DNA from 3 places in the Streptomyces sp. NPDC093598 genome. Region 1 is predicted to be linked to each of the others. Evidence: riboswitches for the same ligand, from Rfam matches in the RefSeq annotation. Region 1 holds a riboswitch; each other region holds the start of a gene.
What was found. Region 1 has a riboswitch for cyclic di-AMP ahead of ACIRDU_RS17780 (transglycosylase SLT domain-containing protein). Riboswitches for the same ligand answer to the same signal wherever they lie in the genome.
Positions count from the first base shown of each region.

Region 1 (7,055 bases):
CGCGCTCGGCGTACTTCCGCTCGATCAGCTCCCGCGTCTCGCTCGTGACGGGCGCGTTGTCGACGACGACGATCTCGAACCGCGGATGGTCCTGCGCCAGCAGCGAGTCCAGAGCCCTGGCCAGCTGCCCGGCGCGCTCCCGGGTCGCGACGACGACACTCGTGTACGGCGGCTCCCCGGGTTCGCCGAAGACGGCGGGCCCGCACTCCGCCCGGGCCCGCGCCGCCAGCACGGCCCTGGCATCCGCCCCCTCCGGCACCCGCCCGAGCAGCGTGCCCACGGGTCGGCCGGCCCTTCTGACCAGCACGAAGACCTCTCCGTGCGTCACCGGCGGACTCCCCGGGCCCGGTCTGAGCACCGCCTCGTCGCCGTCGAGGTCCAGCTCGGCGACCTGCACCGCGCCGATGTCCAGGAACCGCCGTATCTCCTCCTGCGCACGCGCCGAACGCGCCATGCGCCCACCCCCCTTGTGTCAGGTACGCCTTGCCTCAGGTACGGCGCAGCCGTGCCGCGCCCTTCAGCGTCCGCGCGGCCAGCGACGCGAGCCGCGGCCGGCCGCGGACGAAGCGGTGCGCGCGGCGGGCCGGCTCGCGGCTCAGCCAGTGCAGTGCCGCGCCCGCCCCCGGGCGGGTCACCGCCCCCTCGTACACGGGCAGTTCGCCCGTCTTCAGCGCGTCCTTGTACTCGGCCGCGCCCCGCCCCAGGTCCAGCATGCCGATGCCGTCCCCGGCCGCCGCCTCGGCCATGCGCAGGTGCAGCACCAGACCGGGCGAGAACTTCGCGAACTCCGGGTCGTAGGCCGGGAACCAGCAGGCCAGAACGGAGGCCGAGCGCAGCCCGAAGTGCGCGGCGACGGGCCGCTCACCGGCGTACAGCACGGACAGGGTGCCGCTGCACTCCGGCGCCCGGGTCCTGGCCAGCTGCCCGACGAGGCGGGTGATCCACTCCTGGGCGAACCGGTCCCGGCGGCCGGTCCTGCGGTACTGCGCCGACTTCCAGTCCATGAGCGTGCGCAGCGCCGCCGGATCGCGTTCGTCGAACACGAACCGCAGCTCGCCGGCCTGCCGGCCCAGCCTGCGCTCCTTGGCCAGCGTGGTCTTCAGAAACTTCGGCGACTGCGCCCGCAGCACCGACTCGTACGTCTCGTAGCCCTTCTCCACGTCGATGACGTAGGTGGCGTGCTCCTCGGCCGCGTACCGGACGAACAGCCGCTGCTCGGCCTCCAGATTGTCGAAGGCGAAGCTCGACACCGAGCAGGCCTTCAGCAGTTCGCCCGTCTCCAGGTCCAGGCCCGGCCGCAGGATCGCGCCCTGGGCGTCCGAGACGCCGAGCCCGATCGCCCGGCCCTGCCCCAACGGGCCCCGCTCGTAGGGCAGGAAGCCGGCCGGCTCCGGCCCCTCGTACACCACGGCGACCCGGGCCCCCGGCCTGACCCGGCCGACGGCTTCGGTGAACTCCGGTTCCATGAAGGGGTTGCGCGGTGTTTCGGAAGCCGCGCGCAGCGCACGCCAGTGCTCCCTTTCCCCTTCACCGAGCTCCCCGGGCCCAGCCACGCGAACGCGCCCACTGCTCAACCTGACCCCCCGATCAAGTCCCCCCTGGACACATGGAAGGTACCGCTCTATGCGGCCCCTCGGGTAGGTAGCGGAGCATGTTGTTGCCAACTGGTGCAGAGGCCTTCAACCGGGCAATCGGCGTGCGCCGTGCGATGAAACGAAGGGGCGCGTTGTCCGTATTCTCTGATCATGGCCGCACCCCTCGCATATTCACTCATCGCCACCGATCTGGACGGGACGCTGCTGCGCGGCGACGACACCCTCTCCGACCGGTCTCTCGCCGTGCTCGCGCGGGTGGCGGACGCCGGTGCCCAGCACCTCGTGGTGACGGGCCGGCCGGCGCCGAGAGTGCGGCCGCTCCTGGACGACCTCGCATGCACGGGGCTCGCGGTGTGCGGGCAGGGCGCGCAGGTGTACGACGCCGGCGCGGACCGGCTGCTGTGGTCCATCACCCTGGACCGGGAACTGGCCGAGACCGCCCTCGGCAAGATCGAGGCCGAGGTGGGGCAGGTGTACGCGGCGGTCGACCAGGACGGGGTCGACGGGCTCACGCTGATCGAGCCCGGCTATCTCATGCCGCACCCGACCCTGCCCGCGGTACGGGTCGACCGGCGCGACGAACTGTGGGACGAGCCCATCAGCAAGGTGCTGCTGCGCCATCCCCACCTGTCGGACGACGAGTTGGCGGCGACGGCCCGCTCGGTGGTCGGCTCACTGGCGACGGTGACGATGTCGGGGCCCGGCACGGTCGAGCTCCAGCCGTGCGGGATCACCAAGGCGACGGGCCTGGCGCTGGCGGCCGAGCATCTGGGGCTGCGGTCGGCGGACACCATCGCCTTCGGCGACATGCCCAACGACATCCCGATGTTCGACTGGGCCGGCCACGGCGTCGCGATGGCCAACGCCCATCCCGAACTCAAGGCCGTGGCCGACGAGGTGACCCTGTCGAACGAGGACGACGGCATCGCCGTCGTCCTCGAGCGACTGCTGGGCGGGTCGGCTCAGTACGGGCCGTTGACGTTGTCGATCGAGCCGTAGCGGTCGGCCGCGTAGTTGCAGGCCGCTGTGATGTTGGCGACCGGGTCGTACGGGTCCCACGACGTGCCGTCCACGTGGTAGGCCTGGAAGGTCGGGTCGATGGTCTGGAGCAGGCCCTTGGACGGGGTGCCCTTGGCGGCGTTGGAGTCCCAGTTGTTGATCGCCAGCGGGTTGCCGGACGACTCGCGCATGATGTTGCGGTAGATGCCGTCGTAGGACCCGGGGATCCCCTTCTGCGCCATGATGTCCAGCGCCTCGCGGATCCACCCGTCGAGGTTGTTCGCGTAGGTCTTCGCGGACGCCTGGGTGGCCTGGGCGACACCGCCGGCGGGCTTGGCGGCCGGCTTGGCGGGGGCGGACGACTTGGTCGCCGTCTTCTTCGCGGCGTCCGTCTTGGTGGTCTTCACCGTCAGCTTCAGACCCGGGTGGATCAGCTTCGGGTCGTCGCCGACGGCGGCGCGGTTGTCCTTGTAGAGCTGCTTCCAGCCGCCCGAGACGTCGTACTTGTCCGCGATGCGGGCGAGCGAGTCGCCCTTGATCACGGTGTACATGAGGGACTTGGCGGGCTGGGCCGCCTGCGGCACGGACTGTGCGGCGGCGGGTGCGCTCTGGGGCTCGGCGGCGCTCGCGTGCGTGGCGCCGAGGAGCGGCAGGGTGAGTGCTGCTCCGCCGGTACCGGCGGCGATGATGCCTCGGGTCAGCGGGTTGGTTCTGGGGCGACGGTGCTTGCCTCGTCCGGCCATGGCGATATTCCTCTCCGGCGCCTGCGAGGTGAGCTGTCGGGTTCGGGCCGGGAGGTGCCCGGCCGCGTACGGCACTGTGTGCCGTACGCGGCTTCACCCCGAGCCGTGCCGCTGTGCGGACCGGCGACTTACCTGGGTCCCCCGCTCCTGCCACGCGTGAGTGAGTCGGTTCCTGTGGGGAGTCCGGGCGGCGGCAGGATTAGGCGTCCGCCGGACAGGCCGGGAACGTATGCGAGAGCACATGTCGGGAACAAGCAGCTCAGTCACATATCGCGCGGTTGACCTTGGTCGGGGGTGTTTGAGCCGCTTGATCCTTTGCGGGAGCCAAGGCTCAACTGGCTTTGTGGGGAAGGGGGTACGGGCCGGTGCCGTGGTGGGACGGAAAAGGGGAGGAAGTGATTCAACTCACTGATCACGAGTCCCTAGGGCAATTTCCACCAAAAGGGATTCGCTTAATCAACGCGGCAAATCGTGCATAGTTCGCTACCCTTGGGTAAGTCGATAAATATCTGTTCTTATGGGTTGATCGAAAACATAGCGGTCGTGATCGCATACCGCCCGGCCTGTAACCGTGGGCGCTGGCAGTGATCGAAACGTGACCGGATACGCTGACTCGAGTGAGGGCAGCGACCTATCGACAATCCGCGTAATCACCGGCAGACACAGCAGACAGGAGACCCCTCGTGACCGACGTCGGGCCGTTCGGGCTGAGCGTGCGGGACCAGGCTCTGGAAGCCGATGTCCATGCCGGACTGGCGGCTGTCGAGGAAGGCTTGCTCGAGGCCACCAAGAGTGAGGTGCCCTTCATCACGGAGGCCGCCCAGCATCTGGTGCGGGCCGGCGGCAAGCGGTTCCGGCCGCTGCTCGTGATGCTCTCCGCCCAGTTCGGTGACCGGCACGCACCCGGGATCGTGCCGTCGGCCGTCGTCGTGGAGCTGACCCACCTCGCCACGCTGTACCACGACGACGTCATGGACGAGGCCGCCGTGCGCCGCGGGGTCGCGAGCGCGAACACCCGCTGGGGCAACTCCGTCGCGGTCCTCACCGGCGACTTCCTCTTCGCCCGTGCCTCCCACATCCTGGCCGACCTCGGTCCGGAGGCCGTGCGGGTACAGGCCGAGGCGTTCGAGCGCCTGGTGACCGGCCAGATCCTGGAGACGGCCGGACCGCAGGACGGCCGGGACCCCGTCGAGCACTACCTGGACGTGCTGGGCGGCAAGACCGGCTCGCTGGTCGCGGTGTCGTGCCGGTTCGGCGCGATGATGTCCGGCGCCGACGAGACGGTGGTGGACGTCCTCACCCAGTACGGCGAGCGGCTCGGCGTCGCCTTCCAGCTCGCGGACGACGTCCTGGACATCGCCTCCGACTCCCACGAGTCCGGCAAGACCCCCGGCACCGACCTGCGCGAGGGCATCCCCACGCTGCCGGTGCTGCGGCTGCGCGAGCGGGCGGCCCGGCTCGGGCTCGCCGAGGACATCGCCCTGTGCGAGCTGCTGGACTCCGACCTCACCGACGACGAACGGCACGCCGAGGCCCTGCGCCTGCTGCGGGCCCACCCGGCGCTGGAGCAGGCCAGGCGGGACACCGTCCGCTACGCGCAGGACGCCCGCTCGGCGCTGGCACCCCTGCGGGAGTGCACCGCGAAGACGGCGCTCCTGGAGCTGTGCGACGCGGTCGTGCACCGGGCCGGTTAGCACGTCTTTCCCGTACGACCCCTACGGGTCGGGGGAGAAGCCGCCCTTCCGTGTCATACCCCAGCAGTACACGGAGTTGAGTCCGGGGTCTGACGTATCTCCCTGGCCGATTTGGTCAGATGGAAACCACGGAAAACACCACTCCTCACCTGTTCGGGTGAGAATGGCGGCTCAGGGACGAGTGCGTGCACGACACGGACAGCCGCCGCCGACCACGGAGGTAGGGCACACATGGCACCGTACGCATCCGACGACAGCACGACCGCCGGGGAGGTCGACGAGCAGCGCTCCGGGCGGCGCAAAGCCGCGCGGTACATCGTTCCGGTCACGGTGGTGGGGGTGGCGGCCGCGACCATCGGGCTGGTCCCCGCACTCGCCGACTCCGGTGACCCCGACCTCCCGAAGATCACCGCCCAGCAGCTCATCGAGAAGATCGCCAAGTCCGACGTCGAGCAGCTGTCCGGCACGGTGAAGATCAGCACCGACCTCGGTCTGCCGAACCTCGGCGGCCTGGAGTCCGGCCTGCTGTCCGGCGCCGCGGGCAAGGGTGACGGCGGCTCCTCCGCCGACCCGACGGCCAAGCTCACCGAACTGGCCTCCGGCACGCACACCCTGCGGGTCGCCGCCGACGGCCCGGACAGGCAGAAGCTGTCGCTGCTGGAGAACGCCGCCGAGTACAGCGTCATCCACAACGGCAAGGACGTCTGGGGCTACGACAGCAAGTCCAACGAGGTCTACCACGGCACCTCCTCCGAGAGCCCGGAGCGCGGGAAGGACCAGCAGCCGCCGGCCATGCCGAAGGACTTCGCCGAGGAGGCCCTGAAGGCGGTCGACGGCACGACGTCCGTGACCGTGGACGGCACCGCCCAGGTCGCCGGCCGGGACGCCTACAAGCTGGTCGTCAAGCCCAAGCAGTCCGGCTCGACGGTCGGCGCGATCACCGTGGCCGTGGACGCGAAGACCGGCATGCCTCTGAAGTTCACCCTCACCCCGGCGAGCGGCGGCGCCGCCGTCGTCGACGTGGGCTTCACGAAGGTCAGCTTCGCCAAGCCGGCCGCCTCGACCTTCGACTTCACCCCGCCCAAGGGGGCGAAGGTCACCGAGGAGAAGGACTCCAGGGCCTCGGACGAGGCTCCGCGCAAGGCTCCCGGCAAGCCCTTCGACCTCGGTGAGGCACCGGGGCACGGTCCCAAGGCCGGGGAGGACTTCGGCAAGGGCCTCGACGGCATGAAGACCATCGGCGAGGGCTGGACCTCCATAGCCACCTTCGACACGGGCGGCGAGGGCGTGCCCTCGGGCAAGGCCGGCGGCGAACTCGGCGGCTTCATGGACTCGCTCGGTGACAAGGTCCACGGCAAGTTCGGCTCGGGCACGGTCTTCTCGACCCGCCTGGTCAACGCGCTCGTCACCGACGACGGCAAGGTCTACGCGGGCCTGGTCACCAAGGACGCGCTCGTGAAGGCGGCCGACGCCGGGAAGTAGGTCCCGTAGCCGTACGGGACGTCGAGAGAACGAGGAAGCCGATGGGCGAAGCGTCCGCCACGGAACCGGAGCGACGCGCGGCGCGGGCCGAGGCCGGGGAACCGGTCATCGCCACCCGCGCGCTCACCAAGCGCTACCGCGGCGGACAGCTCGCCGTCGACGGTCTCGACCTGACCGTCCCGGCGGGCAGCGTCTTCGGCTTCCTCGGCCCCAACGGCTCCGGCAAGACCACCACCATCCGCATGCTGATGGGACTCATCGAGCCCACCTCCGGCACGGCCCGGGTGCTCGGGCAGCCCATGCCCCGGGCCACCCGCGCCGTGCTGCCGCACGTCGGCGCCCTCATCGAGGGCCCGGCCCTCTACGGCTTCCTCTCCGGCCGCGACAACCTCATCCGCTACGACAGCGCCGACCCGGCCGCCGACCCGCGCACGCGGCGCGACCGGGTCGCCTCCGCCCTGGACCGGGTGGGCCTGACGGCCGCGGCGGGCAAGAAGGCCAGGGCGTACTCCCTCGGCATGAAACAGCGCCTGGGTCTCGCG
Region 1 covers NZ_JBIWIV010000004.1:530,665-537,719, reverse strand. Annotated here, with positions in the region: gene ACIRDU_RS17795 (glycosyltransferase) at 1-454, opposite strand, end outside; gene ACIRDU_RS17790 (GNAT family N-acetyltransferase) at 489-1,574, opposite strand; gene ACIRDU_RS17785 (HAD family hydrolase) at 1,746-2,594, shown strand; gene ACIRDU_RS17780 (transglycosylase SLT domain-containing protein) at 2,558-3,337, opposite strand; cyclic di-AMP (ydaO/yuaA leader) riboswitch at 3,343-3,518, opposite strand; gene ACIRDU_RS17775 (polyprenyl synthetase family protein) at 4,021-5,031, shown strand; gene ACIRDU_RS17770 (outer membrane lipoprotein carrier protein LolA) at 5,263-6,513, shown strand; gene ACIRDU_RS17765 (ATP-binding cassette domain-containing protein) at 6,555-7,055, shown strand, end outside.

Region 2 (7,055 bases), 180 kb from region 1:
CGATCCCGGCCATTCCGTCACAGGCCCCGTCGCCGGAAGCCACCGGACAGTGGGAAGCCGGCGCCTGGCTCAAGCCGGACCAGTCCGGCAACCCCGCCGACCACACCCAGCAGTGGGAGTGGGGCACGCAGACCTTCGACACGGGTGCCTACGACGCCACGCAGTGGAACTCCGACGGCACCGCCGTACCGGCCCCCGACGCGTACGAACACCCTGCCGAAACCTTTGACCAGCACGAGACCGCGACGTTCGAGCAGGTCGCCTACGACGAATCCGACGGGGCCGGCTACCACGACCCCGCCGCGGACGGCGAGGAGCCGTCCGCCACCGGTGAACTGCCCGTCGTCGCCCCGCTCCTGGACGGTCAGGAGGACGCAGCCCCCGCGCCGTCCTCGCGGGCGGCCTCGCGCGCCGGGTCCCGGTCCCGCCGCCGCACGCCCCCCAGGCGCTCGGCGCTGATGACCATCGCGGTGCCCTCGGCGTGCGTGATGGGTGTCGCCGGGATCGCCGCCGCCTCCGTCGGCAGCTTCGCCGACGACAGTGCCGCGGAGGCGCAGACGACCGCGGCGGACGCACAGCCGGTCAAGCCGGCCGCCGCCAACAACAAGCTGGACACCCAGCTGCAGAGCCTCGCCGCCGGCGCCGACGACTTCGCCGACCGGGCGAGCCGTACACAGGAGCGCATCGACCTCAAGGCCCAGCAGGCGGCCGAGAAGAAGCGGGCGGCGGAGGAGGCGGCCCGCAAGGAGCGGCTGCGCCCCAAGTTCGCCCTGCCGGTCGCGCGGCACGGACTCAGCGCCTACTACGGCCAGTCCGGCATCAACTGGATGTCCCTGCACACGGGCATCGACTTCCCCGTCTCGTACGGCACGACCGTGATGGCCGCGACCGACGGCACCGTCCGCACGCAGTGGAACAGCGCGTACGGCAACATGCTGATCCTGACCGCGAAGGACGGTACGGAGACGTGGTACTGCCACCTCTCCACGTACACGGTCCCCTCGGGTACGACCGTGAAGGCCGGCGATCCGATCGCGCGCTCCGGCAACTCCGGCAACTCCACCGGCCCGCACCTGCACTTCGAGGTGCGCCCGGGCGGCGGCTCGGCGATCGACCCGCTCCCGTGGCTGCGCAGCCACGGCATCGACCCGGCGTGACTCCCGGGCAGCCCCCGCCGGCCTGACCGTCGGGGGCTCACCTCACGCGACTACAGCTTCTCCACCGGCGCGTACCGCAGCAGCAGCCGCTTCGGCTTGGTGTCGCCGAAGTCGATCGTCGCCTCGGCGTTGCCGCCCGTGCCCTTGACCGCGACGACGGTCCCGAGCCCGAACTGGTCGTGCGTGACCCGGTCCCCGACCGCCAGCGACACGACCGGCTTCTCCGATGTGCGGCGCGTGGCGAAACCGGAGGCGCCCGACGCCGACGAGCGGGAGCGGGACGAGGACAGCGAGGCCGCCACCGCCGAGACCGGCCCGGAGGACGCGGGCGCGGTAGCCCCCGTCCGCTTCCACTCCACATGGGTGGCGGGGATCTCCTCCAGGAACCGGGAGGGCGGGTTGTACGAGGGCTGGCCCCAGGCGCTGCGCAGCGTGGACCGCGTCAGATACAGCCGCTCCCGCGCGCGGGTGATGCCGACGTACGCCAGCCGCCGCTCCTCCTCCAGCTCCTTGGACTGGCCGAGGGCGCGCATGTGCGGGAAGACGCCGTCCTCCATGCCGGTCAGGAAGACGACCGGGAACTCCAGGCCCTTGGCGGTGTGCAGGGTCATCAGGGTGATGACGCCGTCGCCGTCCTCCTCATCGGGGATCTGGTCGGAGTCGGCGACCAGCGCGACCTGTTCGAGGAAGTCGGACAGAGTGCCCTGCTCCCCTTCGCCGCGCTCCTGCTCGAACTCCATGGCCACGGCGGCGAGTTCCTGGAGGTTCTCGATCCGGGTCTCGTCCTGCGGGTCGGTGGAGGCCTGGAGCTCGGCGAGGTATCCGGTGCGTTCCAGGACGGCCTCCAGCACCGTGGCCGGTCCGGCGCCGGACTCGACGATGGTGCGGAGGTCCTCCATCAGCGTGTTGAACCGCTTGACGGCGTTGGTGGAACGCGCGGCCATGCCGTACGCCTCGTCGACGCGCTTGAGCGCCTGCGGGAAGCTGATCTTCTCCCGCTGGGACAGGGCGTCGATCATCGCCTCGGCGCGGTCGCCGATGCCCCGCTTGGGGACGTTGAGGATCCGGCGCAGCGGCACCGAGTCCTCGGGGTTGGCCAGCACGCGCAGGTAGGCCAGGACGTCCCGGACCTCCTTGCGCTCGTAGAAGCGGACGCCGCCGACGACCTTGTAGGGCAGGCCGACGCGGATGAAGACCTCTTCGAAGACACGGGACTGGGCGTTGGTGCGGTAGAAGACGGCGACGTCGCCGGCCTTGGCCTCGCCCGCGTCCGTGAGGCGGTCTATCTCGTCGGCGACGAACTGCGCCTCGTCGTGCTCGGTGTCGGCGACGTACCCGGTGATCCGGGCACCGGTGCCCGCGTTGGTCCACAGGTTCTTGGGGCGGCGGGACTCGTTGCGCTCGATGACGGCGTTGGCCGCGCTGAGGATGGTCTGAGTGGAGCGGTAGTTCTGCTCGAGCAGGATCGTCGTCGCGTCCGGGTAGTCCTCCTCGAACTGGAGGATGTTGCGGATCGTCGCGCCGCGGAAGGCGTAGATCGACTGGTCGGCGTCACCCACCACGCACAGTTCGGCGGGCGGGATGTCGTCCGGGCCGGGTGGTACGTCGACGGGGTGCTCGGAGGTGCCGACGAGTTCCCGGACGAGGGCGTACTGGGCGTGGTTGGTGTCCTGGTACTCGTCGACCAGAACGTGCCGGAAGCGGCGGCGGTAGTGCTCGGCGACGTCCGGGAAGGCCCGCAGCAGATTGACCGTCGTCATGATCAGGTCGTCGAAGTCGAGGGCGTTCGCCTCGCGCAGCCGTGACTGGTACATGGCGTAGGCCTGGGCGAGGGTCTTCTCGAAACCGTCGGTGGCCTGGGCGGCGAAGTCCTCCTCGTCGATCAGCTCGTTCTTCAGGTTGCTGATCTTGGCGCTGAAGGACTTCGGCGGGAAGCGCTTGGGGTCGAGGTCCAGGTCGCGGCAGACCAGGGCCATCAGGCGCTTGGAGTCGGCGGCGTCGTAGATCGAGAAGGAGGAGGTGAAGCCGAGCTTCTTGCTCTCCCGCCTCAGGATGCGCACGCACGCGCTGTGGAACGTCATGACCCACATGGCGTTCGCGCGCGGGCCGACGAGCTGCTCGACGCGCTCCTTCATCTCGCCGGCGGCCTTGTTGGTGAAGGTGATCGCGAGGATCTGGCCCGGGTGCACGTCCCGCTCGGCGAGCAGGTGGGCGATGCGGTGCGTGAGCACACGCGTCTTGCCGGAGCCGGCGCCGGCCACGATGAGCAGCGGGGAGCCGGAGTGGACGACGGCGGCGCGCTGGTTGTCGTTCAGCCCTTTCAGGAGCGTGGCGGTGTCCACCACCGGGCGCGGGGCGCCGTCCCGGTAGTAGGCGTCCCGGTCCGGGGGCACGTCGAACTTCCCGCCGAACAGATCGTCCGGAATCGGCTCCGGTACGTGATCGTCCTCGGGCGGCGGCGGGGGCTCGTCCGCGGGGCCCCGCTGGGCCTGGAGGTTCGCCAGGAAGTTGTCGTCAAAGAGGCTGCTCATCGCTCTCCGAGTCTAGGGCGCCCCACTGACAGCCCGCCGCCGCCCTGAGAACATCGCCGCGCGACCGGGCCCCGTCGGCCGACCGGCGGCGCATTGTCGCCCTCCATGACCGCACAGTCACGGGGTGCTACGCCCCCATCAAAAGGGGACGACTCATGACCAAGCCCCCTCGATCATTCACCCTCCGCAACGCTCATGAGTAAGGTCACGAAAATGTATCGGGCATATCACCCATCAACCTTCACAGGGACCACACGAGTTGGCTACGGTGCGACCAGGCCGCATGACCCCCACCGGCGAACGTCGCCGGGCCGCGCGGCCTCCGCCGAGTCCGGTATGCCGCAGCGGCAGCCGGAGCCGGGGACCCAACCGTGAACCTGGGGTGAATCGGCCCGGCTCCCCGTGCGGAGACGGCCGTAGGGCAACCCTTCCGAACCACCCGCCCGAACCCGACAGCTAACCCGGTAGGCGGAACGTGGAAGGAGTCGCCTCCCTTGGCGTCGCACCGCAAGTCGCGTCCTACGGGTACGCGCGTGGCAGGCATACGGACCCCCGCCCTCGCAACGGCGGCCCTCACGTCCGTGGCCCTGCTGTCCCAGTCGGCCAACGCCGCCCCCGAGGCCGACGGCAAGCCCAGCCTGGAGGAAGTCGAGAAGAAGGTCGACGACCTGTACCGCCGGGCCGAGTCGGCCACCGACAAGTACAACGCGGCCAAGGAGAAGACCGCGAAGCAGCGCAAGCGCGTCGACACCCTCCTCGACGACGTGGCCCAGCGCACCCAGAAGCTCAACGAGGCGCGGGAGGAACTGGGTTCTTTCGCCTCCGCCCAGTACCGCACCGGTGCCGCCGCCCCGGACACGGCGACGTTCCTGCTCGCCGACACCCCGCAGGACTACTTCGACCAGACCCAGCTGATGGATCGGATGACGGGCCGTCAGAAGATCGCGGTCGACGACTACGTCACGCAGCAGTCCGAGACGATGAAGAAGCGTCAGGAGGCCACCGAGAGCCTCGAGACGCTCACCGAGTCGCAGGGCGACCTGAAGACGGCCAAGGCCACCGTCCAGCGGAAGCTCGCCGACGCGCGCGAACTGATGTCGAAGCTCACCGCCGAGGAGAAGGCGCGGCTCGCGGCGATCGAGCAGGAGAAACGGGAGGAGGCCGCCCGCAAGGCCGACGAGCTGGCCCGGCAGCAGGCCGCGCGGCAGCAGGCGCAGGACGAGGCCGCCCAGCGGCAGGAGAGCGGCTCGTCCTCGGGGTCGTCGGGTTCCGGCCCGTCCTCCTCGACGGCCCCGGCCGACTCCTCGTACGCCACCAAGGCCGACAAGGCGCTCGCCTTCGCCCGCGCCCAGATCGGCAAGCCGTACGTGTGGGGCGCCGTCGGACCCGGCTCCTACGACTGCTCCGGCCTCACCCAGGCCGCCTGGAAGGCCGCAGGCGTCACCCTGCCGCGCACGACCTACGCCCAGGTGAACGCCGGCACCACGGTCCCGCTCTCCCAGGCCCAACCCGGTGACCTGGTGTTCTTCTACGACGACGTCACGCACGTCGGGATCTACATCGGCAACGGCATGATGATCCACGCCCCGAAGCCCGGCACGTACGTGCGCGAGGAGTCGGTCTACTACGACGGCGAGTCGGCGATCCACAGCGTGGTGCGGCCGGCCTGAGAGGTCCCGTCACGTTTTTGAGGGGCACGCGCGCGTGCCCCTCTCGCAACGCGCGCGGCGCTCTCTAGCATCGGCGCTATGTCCGGTCCCTCCCCGCTTGTCACCTTGGGTGCGATGTACGCGTTGACGACCGGCACCCTGTCGGTCGGTCTCGACTCGGCGGGGTACGGGGTCCTCTCCCGCATCGTCCTCGTCCCGGCCTGCGCAGCCTGGGCCGGGTCGGTCGCGTACGCCGTGCTGCGACTGCCGCGGTCGCGGTGGCGGGAGCAGACGCCGGCCGCACTCACCTTCACGGCGGCGACCGCCCTCATCGGCACCGGCTTCTCCGCGGCCGGATGGCAACGGTCGGCCGCGGCGCTGCTGGCGCTCGCGACGCTGCTGTGGGCGGTGCTGCTCGTCGTGGCGAACCCGGAGCGGCGCGGAACCGTGTTCCTGCGCTGTGCGGCCACCCAGGGGCTCGCCGTACTCGGCGCCACGCTCGCCGCGGCCGAGTCGGCGGCCTGGCTCGCCCACGCGGCCATGGTGCTGTTCTGGCCGGGCCTGGTGCTGTACTGCTTCGCGCTGCTGCGCTTCCAGCCGCGGCAGGTGACCGAGGGGCGGGGGGACCACTGGCTCGCGGCCGGGGCGCTCGCCCTCTCGGCACTGGCCGGGGCGCGGCTGATCACCGCCGACAGCGACCGCCTGTACCTGTGGAACGACGACGACCACGCCGTCCTCAGCAGGGTGACGGTCGCGCTGCTCGTGCTCACCCTGGTCTGCTGCGTGGGCCTGCTCACCGCCGAGCTCGCCTGGCCGCGGCACGGCTACGACGTGACTCGATGGGCGACCGTGTTCACCGCGGTCGTGACGGCGGTGGCCGCCCTGGCCGTCGCCGCCGCCTTCGACGCCCCCTGGCTCGACGCCCTCGGCGAGGTCCTGCTGTGGATGACGGTGGCCGCCTGGCTCGGGTGCACCGCCTGGGCGGTCGCCTCGGCCCGGGCCGGCGCCCGGCGCTCCCGGGTCAGGTCCAGAGCACGGCGATGAAGATGTTCGCCGTGGTCAGCAGTCCGACCAGGCCGAAGAGGCCCTTGTCCACCTTCTCGTCGTCCCGTTTCACGTAGACCAGGCCGAGGATCACGATCAGCAGGGCCAGCTTCACGCCGATCTTGATGTTGTTCACGGACTGGTCGTCGGCCTGGTTGAGGCCGACCAGGATCACACCGGTGACCAGCATCGTCAGCGCGCCGTGCAGCATCGCCGGGGTGAAGCGGGCGGTGCCCTCGCCCATCGCCTTCATCTGGGTGAGGAAGCCGCCCAGGAGCGAGGCGATGCCAATGATGTGGAGGCCGACGAAGAGGTGGATGAGTACGTCCATGAGGCCGGAGCCTAATCAGGGGCTGTGGAGGCACCGACACCGCCCCAGTGATGCATATATCCGCCCTCTAGCACCCGATCAGGGTCACTCGCCCATGATTCGACGCATCGGTCATCACGCTGAGTGAAGTAGACGGGTCCGCGGCGGCGTCACGGTCGCATATGGTCACCGACGGTCCTCTCACGTCACTTCCGCACACCCGCCACCGGCCCGCCACGGTGACGTTTAGCGTCCTCCATCAGGTGCCCGGCTCCCCACCGCCGCCCGGGCCAGGGGCGGCAGTCGGACACCACCGCCGAGAAGTCCGGCGGCGGTCCGCTTCCCCTGTGCGGGCCGTCGCCGG
Region 2 covers NZ_JBIWIV010000004.1:346,627-353,681, forward strand. Annotated here, with positions in the region: gene ACIRDU_RS16815 (M23 family metallopeptidase) at 1-1,157, shown strand, start outside; gene pcrA (DNA helicase PcrA) at 1,208-3,688, opposite strand; cyclic di-AMP (ydaO/yuaA leader) riboswitch at 4,002-4,175, shown strand; gene ACIRDU_RS16825 (NlpC/P60 family protein) at 4,183-5,358, shown strand; gene ACIRDU_RS16830 (hypothetical protein) at 5,437-6,381, shown strand; gene ACIRDU_RS16835 (hypothetical protein) at 6,359-6,712, opposite strand.
Region 2: another riboswitch for cyclic di-AMP. It lies ahead of ACIRDU_RS16825 (NlpC/P60 family protein); the one in region 1 lies ahead of ACIRDU_RS17780 (transglycosylase SLT domain-containing protein).

Region 3 (7,055 bases), on a different contig from region 1:
AGGAGGCGCTCGCGTACACGCGCCGCTCGGTGCGGGCCCTGGTCGAGCGGATGCTGGCCCGCGCGCAGGCCGACGGGACGACACCGCGGGCCGCCGCCCACGCGATCGCGGCGGACCGGCTGCCGCTGATCGCGGAGCGGTTCGGCTGGTACCGGTGAGACGCCCCGTCGTCTCCTCCGCGGCTGCCGTCGCGGGCCTGGACCGCGCAGGCCGAAATGCCCGTCGAGGCGTCGCGGACGCGTGGGTAGGGTGACGGCGTGACGAGAGTCCGGTTGAGCGTGGCGGAGCGGCGCGGGGATCTGCTGCGGGCGGCCATCGAGCAGATCGAGGCACGGGGTGTGGCGGCGGTCCGGATCGCCGACGTGGCCTCGGCCCTCGGCGTGAGCAACGCGCTGGTCCTCTATCACTTCTCGACGAAGGAGCAGTTGGTCGCCGCCGCGTTCCGGCACGCGGCGGAGGGCGACCTCGCGCATCTGCGCAAGCTGCTCGGCCGCCGCTCGCCGGCGCTGCGCAGGCTGCGGTCGGCCGTACGGTGGTACGCCCCGACCGGGCAGGCCAAGGGCTGGCGGCTGTGGATCGAGGGCTGGGCGGCGGCGCTGCGCGACCCCGTGCTGCGGGAGGTCGCCCAGGACCTCGACCGGCGGTGGAAGGCGGCCCTGGCCGAGGTCATCGCGGAGGGCGTGGCGGCCGGTGAGTTCCACTGCCCGGACCCGCGGGGCACGGCCCTCCGTCTCACCGCCCTCCTCGACGGCCTCGCCGTCCAGCTGACGTCCTACGCCGGCGCGGTGCCGCGAGCGCGGGCCCAGGAGTGGGTGGAGGAGGCTCTGGCTCGCGAGTTGGGCCTGGTGGAGGAGGGGCGGCCGACGCCCTAGAAGCCACGGCTGCGACGCCTGCGGGCCGCGCCGGTGTTCCCGCCGGCACGGCCCGCACGCGCAGGAGCCGCTCTCACGCCACCGGTGCGATCCGCATCCTGATGTCGTCCGGCGACAGCGCCCCCTTGGCCGTCACATGGTCGCCCGACGACTCCCCGCGCAGCCGGCGTCCGATCCACGGCACCAGGAACTCGCGCGCCCAGGCGACGTTGTCCCGCCGCACGTCGGGAACGCCGCGCGGGGGCAGCGGAGGCCACGCCTGCTCCGGGTCGGCCGGCACGTCGAGGCCGAGCACCTGGCCCGCGCGCAGCGCCACCCGCGTGTGCCCCTCGGGCGACAGGTGCAGCCGGTCGGCGTCCCAGGCCCTGCGGTCCTGCACACTGCGCAGGGACCACAGGTCGAGCACCGGGCAGCCGTGCCGGTCGGCGATGGCCCGGACATGTCCGTTGTAGGTGGCGATCTTGCCGCGCAGGTGCTTGAGCACGGGCACGCCACGGGTGTCGAACCCGGTCGTCACCATGACCGTGCCGGACACGGCGGTGAGCTGGGCCAGGGCCCGCTCGAAGCGCTCGGCCACTTCGTCCGGGTCGGTGCCGGGCCGGATGATGTCGTTGCCCCCGGCGCAGAACGAGACGAGGTCCGGGGCCATCTCGACGGCCCGCGGAACCTGGTCCGCCACGATCTGGTCGAGAAGCTTTCCGCGTACGGCGAGATTGGTGTACCGGAAGTCGCCCTCGGGCCTGCGGTCGGCGAGCAGGACGGCGAACCGGTCGGCCCAGCCGACGAACGCCCCGTCGGGGCCGGGATCACCGACGCCCTCGGTGAAGCTGTCCCCCACCGCCACGTACGACCCGATCACTGCTCTGCTGTCACTCTTCGAATCGTCTGCCACAGCAGCTCATGATTCACCTTCGAATGTGACCTACGCGACCGTAGGAGCGGGTTGACGGGCGGTGAGATAAGCCACTCCTCAAGTGTTCGCCAACTGTGGAATACACCGCTCGTCAGGGATGTTTCGGGATGAGCCGCCAGACCCGGAACTCACGGATCCGGAAATGGCTCCAGACGGTCCGGAAGGCGAAGTGCCCGCTCGTGTAGGGCTGCGGGTCGGTGTGGTCGAAGACGAGCCGCCCGTTGTTCCACCACTGCACCGTGGAGCCGTCGGAGACGATCCGGACCCGGTTCGGCTGGTTCGCGACCAGCAGCGGCTCGGTGTAGTCGAGGACCAGGGGCCGGACGCCGGGCTCGCCGACGTAACGGCGCAGCCGGGTCGTGGTGTTGTAGTTGGCGCCGTAGCCCGCGTAGTACGTCGTGAGGTGGTCGTACTCGTCGAGGGCGCCGCCGCGCGGGGTCGCGAAGAGGTCGTCCGGGGAGCGGACGTCGGTCGCGTTCCAGAAGTTGTTGAGGTCGGAGACCCGGTCGTTGACCCCGCCCTCGGAGACCGGGGTCGCGGTGTATTCGAGCACATAAGGCCCTTCGAGCCGCTGCCTGAACCACACGGTCGCGCCGCTCGGCACATCGATCTCCAGGGTGCCGCGGGAGGCGGTGACGGTGCCGCCGTCCTGGAGCTCGGTCGCCCACTGCCCGAGGCCGTGGCAGAAGTCGTCGCGGGCGACGAGGCGGCGGTGGCGGGGCACGGCGTGCGCGATGGCCGTCGGGGCGAGGGCCGCCAGGGCGGCTCCTGCGGTCAGGGCTCCGAACGCTCTGCGGGTGGTCGGCACGGGACACAGCTCCTCGGGATCCGCCGGGAAGGCTCTGGAAAGCGCTTGCACTCCGGACGGGATCACTGTGTCCCAACTGCCGTCGGCTGTCGATCCCTTGACGCCCCCTCGGGGTGATCAGCAGCGCACACACCGAAGGCCGGACCCGGGGATCGGGGTCCGGCCTTCGGTCGCGTGTCAGGCAGGTGGTCGTGCGGTCGGTCAGCCGACGGAGACGCCGTGCGAGCGCAGGAAGGCGACCGGGTCCACGTCCGAGCCGTAGTCCGGCGTGGTGCGGATCTCGAAGTGCAGGTGCGGTCCGGTCACGTTGCCGGTCGCGCCCGACAAGCCGACCTGCTGCCCGGCGGTCACGGTCTGGCCGGCCGAGACGGAGAGCTGGGACAGGTGGGCGTACTGGGCGTAGTAGCCGTCGGCGAGCTTGATGACGACCTGGTTGCCGTAGGCGCCGCCCCAGCCGGCGGAGACGACCGTGCCCGCGCCGACGGCCTTGAGGGAGGTGCCGGTCGGGACGACGAAGTCGACACCGGTGTGGTAGCCGCTGGACCACATGCTGCCGGACATGTGGTACGGGGTGCCGACGGTGGCACCGGCCACCGGGAGGGTGTAGCCACTGGAGTTGCTCTCGGCGGCGGGCTCGGCGGCGGCCGGCTTCGCGGCGGTCTCCGCCTTCGGGGCCGACTCGGCGGCGGACGGCTTCGAGGCCGAGGACTTCGGGGCGGAGGACTTCGGCGCCGACGGGGCCGAGGACTTCGGAGCGCTCGCCGCCTTCTTGCCGATCGACAGCTTCAGGCCCGGGTGGATCAACGACGGGTCGGAGCCGACGGCGTCGCGGTTGTCCGCGTAGAGCTTCTTCCAGCCGCCGCTGACATTCTGGTCGTCGGCTATCTTCGCGAGGTAGTCGCCGGCCTTCACGGTGTACGTGCGGGCGCCGGTGGCGTTTTCCGGAGCCTTCTTCTCGGCGGCCGGAGCGGACTGGACGGCCTTTTCCGGAGCCGACTGCGGGGTGGCGGCGTGGGCGCCGGCCGCACCCATGAGCGGCAGGGCGAGGGCGGCCCCGCCGGTTCCGGCGACGGCGATGGAGCGGGTGAAACGCTGGGTCTTGGGGCGGCGGTGCTTACCCTTCGCGGGCATGGCGAATTCCTCTCCGTCGCCTGCGAGGTGAGCTGTCGGGTGCGGGCTGGAGATGCCCGGTCGCGCCGAGGCGCGGCTTAACCCCAAGCCGTTCCGGGAACCGGAACAGGCGTCTTACCTGTGGGTCCCCCGCTCCTGCCGTACGTCGGGTCAGTGTGTGCGGACTCCGGGCGGCGGCAGGATTAGGCGTCCGTCCGGATTGGTGTGGAACGTAAGCGACCAAGACGCAACGGGACAAGCTTGCGGTTGCCCGTGACGGTGTTTTTCTTGACGCGTCGGCACATTCGCCGTCACCGAGCGTGGATTACCGATCTCTCTCATTCCTCAATGGCCCTGAATTACGCCCGAATTACGTGAACATGGCGACAACACATCGTCACGAATATGACGATGGTCACGCACCCCGACCTCATTTCCTTTACGATCGGGGCACGTTACCTCTTACCGACCGAAGCGCCTTATTCGGACAGAAAGGACTACTTCCGCTTAAGGCGGACGACGACGGCGTCCAGATCCCCGCGCAGACCGACCCGCAGTCCGTGATGGAGCAGTACGGCACCTCGGTGCACTTCGCCCGTTTCGAGGCATTCGTACGCCGCTGTCGGATCGAGGCCGCGCAGTCGGAGCGCCGGCACGGGCTCGCCGTAGCGCTGCGCCTGGAGCCAGGCGAGGACGACGGTCTCGTCGCCGAGGACGTACTGCACGGCGCTCAGTCCACCCTCCGGGGGCCGTAGCCGGTACAGGTCGCCCCGCTGCACCACGGGCCGGATCTCCTTGTAGAGCCCGACCCACTCCGCCGCCTCGGCGAGCTCCTCCGCCGTCCACCGTGTGAGGTCACCGCCGACTCCGAGCACCCCGGCCATGGCGCTGAGGAACCGGAACCGCAGCGAACTGGCCCGGTGGTTGAGCATGGCGTTCGGGCTGTCGGTGACCCAGGCGGCCATGACCCGGGCCGGATGGATCTGGCTGAAGCCGTGCTGGATGGCGAGCCGGTCGAGGGGGTCGGTGTTGTCGGAGGTCCACACCTGGTCCGTGCGGCTCAGCACGCCGAGGTCGATCCGGCCGCCGCCACCCGAGCAGGACTCGAAGGCCACGCCCGGATGGGCGGCCCGCAGCCGGTCCAGCAGGGCGTACAGGCCGCGCACGTGGTCGACCCACAGCCGCTGCGGATAGGGGTCGTCCGGCCAGCCGGCGTCGGTGAAGCAGCGGTTGAAGTCCCACTTGACGTAGTCGATCGGCGCACTGGAGAGGAGCCCGTCGAGCTGCTCCCACAGGTACTCCCGGACGTCCGCGCGGGCCAGGTTGAGTACGAGCTGATTGCGGAACTCCGTTCGCTTTCGTCCCGTTTGGTACTGCACCCAGTCCGGGTGCGCGCGGTACAGATCGCTGTCCGGGTTGACCATCTCCGGCTCGACCCAGATCCCGAACCGCATGCCGAGGCCGTGCACGTGGTCGGCGAGCGGCTTCAGCCCGCCCGGGAAGCGGTCGGGGTTGGGGGTCCAGTCGCCGAGCCCGGCCCGGTCGCTGGTGCGCGCCCCGAACCAGCCGTCGTCGACCACGAACAGCTCGACGCCCATGGCCGCGGCCCGTTCGGCGAGCGCCCGCTGCTGCTCCTCGGAGATGTCGAACTCGGTGGCCTCCCAGGAGTTGAACAGCACCGGCCGGTCCTGGCCGGCGTCCGGGATCACGTACGTCCGCTGGTAGGCGTGCCAGGCGCGGCTCGCCCCGCCGAAGCCGCCGTCGCTCCAGAGTCCGGCGAAGACGGGGGTCGTGTACGACTCCCCCGTGCCCAGCGTCAGCAGGCCCGAGTCGTCGTAGCCGGCGCCGCCGGTGATCTGCACGCGTGCGTCCGGGAGCTGGGCCACGGCGATGCGCCAGGACCCGGACCAGCCGAGGGCGCAGCCGTAGACCTCGCCGCGCTCCTCGGTGGCGTCGGTGTCGAGGGCGACCCACGGCAGGTGCTGGTGGGAGGTGTGGCCGCGGCGGCTGCCGATCACCTTCTCGCCGTGAGTGAGATCGGAGCGCGTCAGCCGGGACTCGGCGCCCCAGCGGCCGTGCAGCTGGGACAGCCGCCAGGCGTCGCGGTCGGGCAGGGTCCAGGTCGCGGAGTCGGCGCGCAGCAGCTCGACGGCCGGCCCTCGGTTGTGCAAGGTCACCCAGCGCTCGACGACGTCCGTCGAGGAGAGCATCCGGTAGTGCAGCGTGACGGCCAGGTCGCCGTCACGGAACCGCAGCCGCAGCTCGTCGCCGTCGGTGTCGTGCCCCTCGTGGACCCACTCGGTGCCGCGCCGCTCGGCCGTGCGCACGGACAGGGCGGGACGGACGAAACGGGGGCCGCCCTCGACCGGGTACTCCTCGCGTCCGTCGAGCGGGGACTCGAAGGGCCAGTAGTCCGGCAGCGGCCGGACCGCCAGGGCCTCCGCGTCGGCGAGGGCGATCCTGGGGCCCCAGTGCAGATGCAGCAGCTCGTCCCGGTCGGTGACATGGACGGCGTAACTGCTGGCCGGCCCGGAGAGCACCCACGTACGACCGTCTTCGGAGATGTCCAGCATCATGCCCTCACAGATTCGAACAAGCCCGACCAGGTGCGACCAGGCGGCAACATCATCAGGTGCCGTGGGGGCTCCGGGCAACGCCTGTGGACAACTCATTGCCCCAGGCAGGCATGTCGTATCGTCGAGTGACGCCCGCCGACGAGCCGCGCCGGCGGCGCCGAAGGGGAGGAGCCCTCGTGACACAGCAGGTCCCGTCGACCGAGCCCGAGCTGGCCGGAGTGCGCAACTTCCGTGATGTGGGCGGACTTCCGACCGTGGACGGCCGGCGGGTGCGGCAGGGCGTGCTGTTCCGCAGCGGCCACCTCGCCCATGCGACCGCGGAGGACGCCGCCTTCCTGACCACGCTCGGCCTGCACACGATCTTCGACTTCCGCAACGCTGCCGACCAGAAGCTCGAGGGGCCGGACGTCGAGCTGCCCGGCGTGCGCAATGTGAACCTGCCGCTGAGCGACCCCGCCGACGGCGCCGAGTTCTGGAAGATGGTCCGCGACGGCGACCTGGACCAGCTGCGCGAGATCCTCTCGGACGGCAAGGGCGCGGGCCGCATGATCGCCTCCTACCGCACGATCATCAAGCACCGCACCGACGAGCACTCCCGGGTGCTGCACGCGCTCGCGCAGGACAGCGTCCCCGCGCTGATGCATTGCGCGGCGGGCAAGGACCGCGCGGGTCTGTCCGTCGCGGTGACGCTGCTCGCGGTGGGCGTGGAGCGCGAGGCGATCGTCGACGACTATCTGAAGTCGAACGCCAAGCACCGCCGTTACAAGGTGCACCGC
Region 3 covers NZ_JBIWIV010000002.1:746,624-753,678, reverse strand. Annotated here, with positions in the region: gene ACIRDU_RS09400 (Glu/Leu/Phe/Val dehydrogenase dimerization domain-containing protein) at 1-158, shown strand, start outside; gene ACIRDU_RS09395 (TetR/AcrR family transcriptional regulator) at 258-872, shown strand; gene ACIRDU_RS09390 (SGNH/GDSL hydrolase family protein) at 946-1,731, opposite strand; gene ACIRDU_RS09385 (DUF6250 domain-containing protein) at 1,877-2,593, opposite strand; gene ACIRDU_RS09380 (peptidoglycan DD-metalloendopeptidase family protein) at 2,795-3,724, opposite strand; cyclic di-AMP (ydaO/yuaA leader) riboswitch at 3,729-3,890, opposite strand; gene ACIRDU_RS09375 (alpha-galactosidase) at 4,201-6,276, opposite strand; gene ACIRDU_RS09370 (tyrosine-protein phosphatase) at 6,456-7,055, shown strand, end outside.
Region 3: another riboswitch for cyclic di-AMP. It lies ahead of ACIRDU_RS09380 (peptidoglycan DD-metalloendopeptidase family protein); the one in region 1 lies ahead of ACIRDU_RS17780 (transglycosylase SLT domain-containing protein).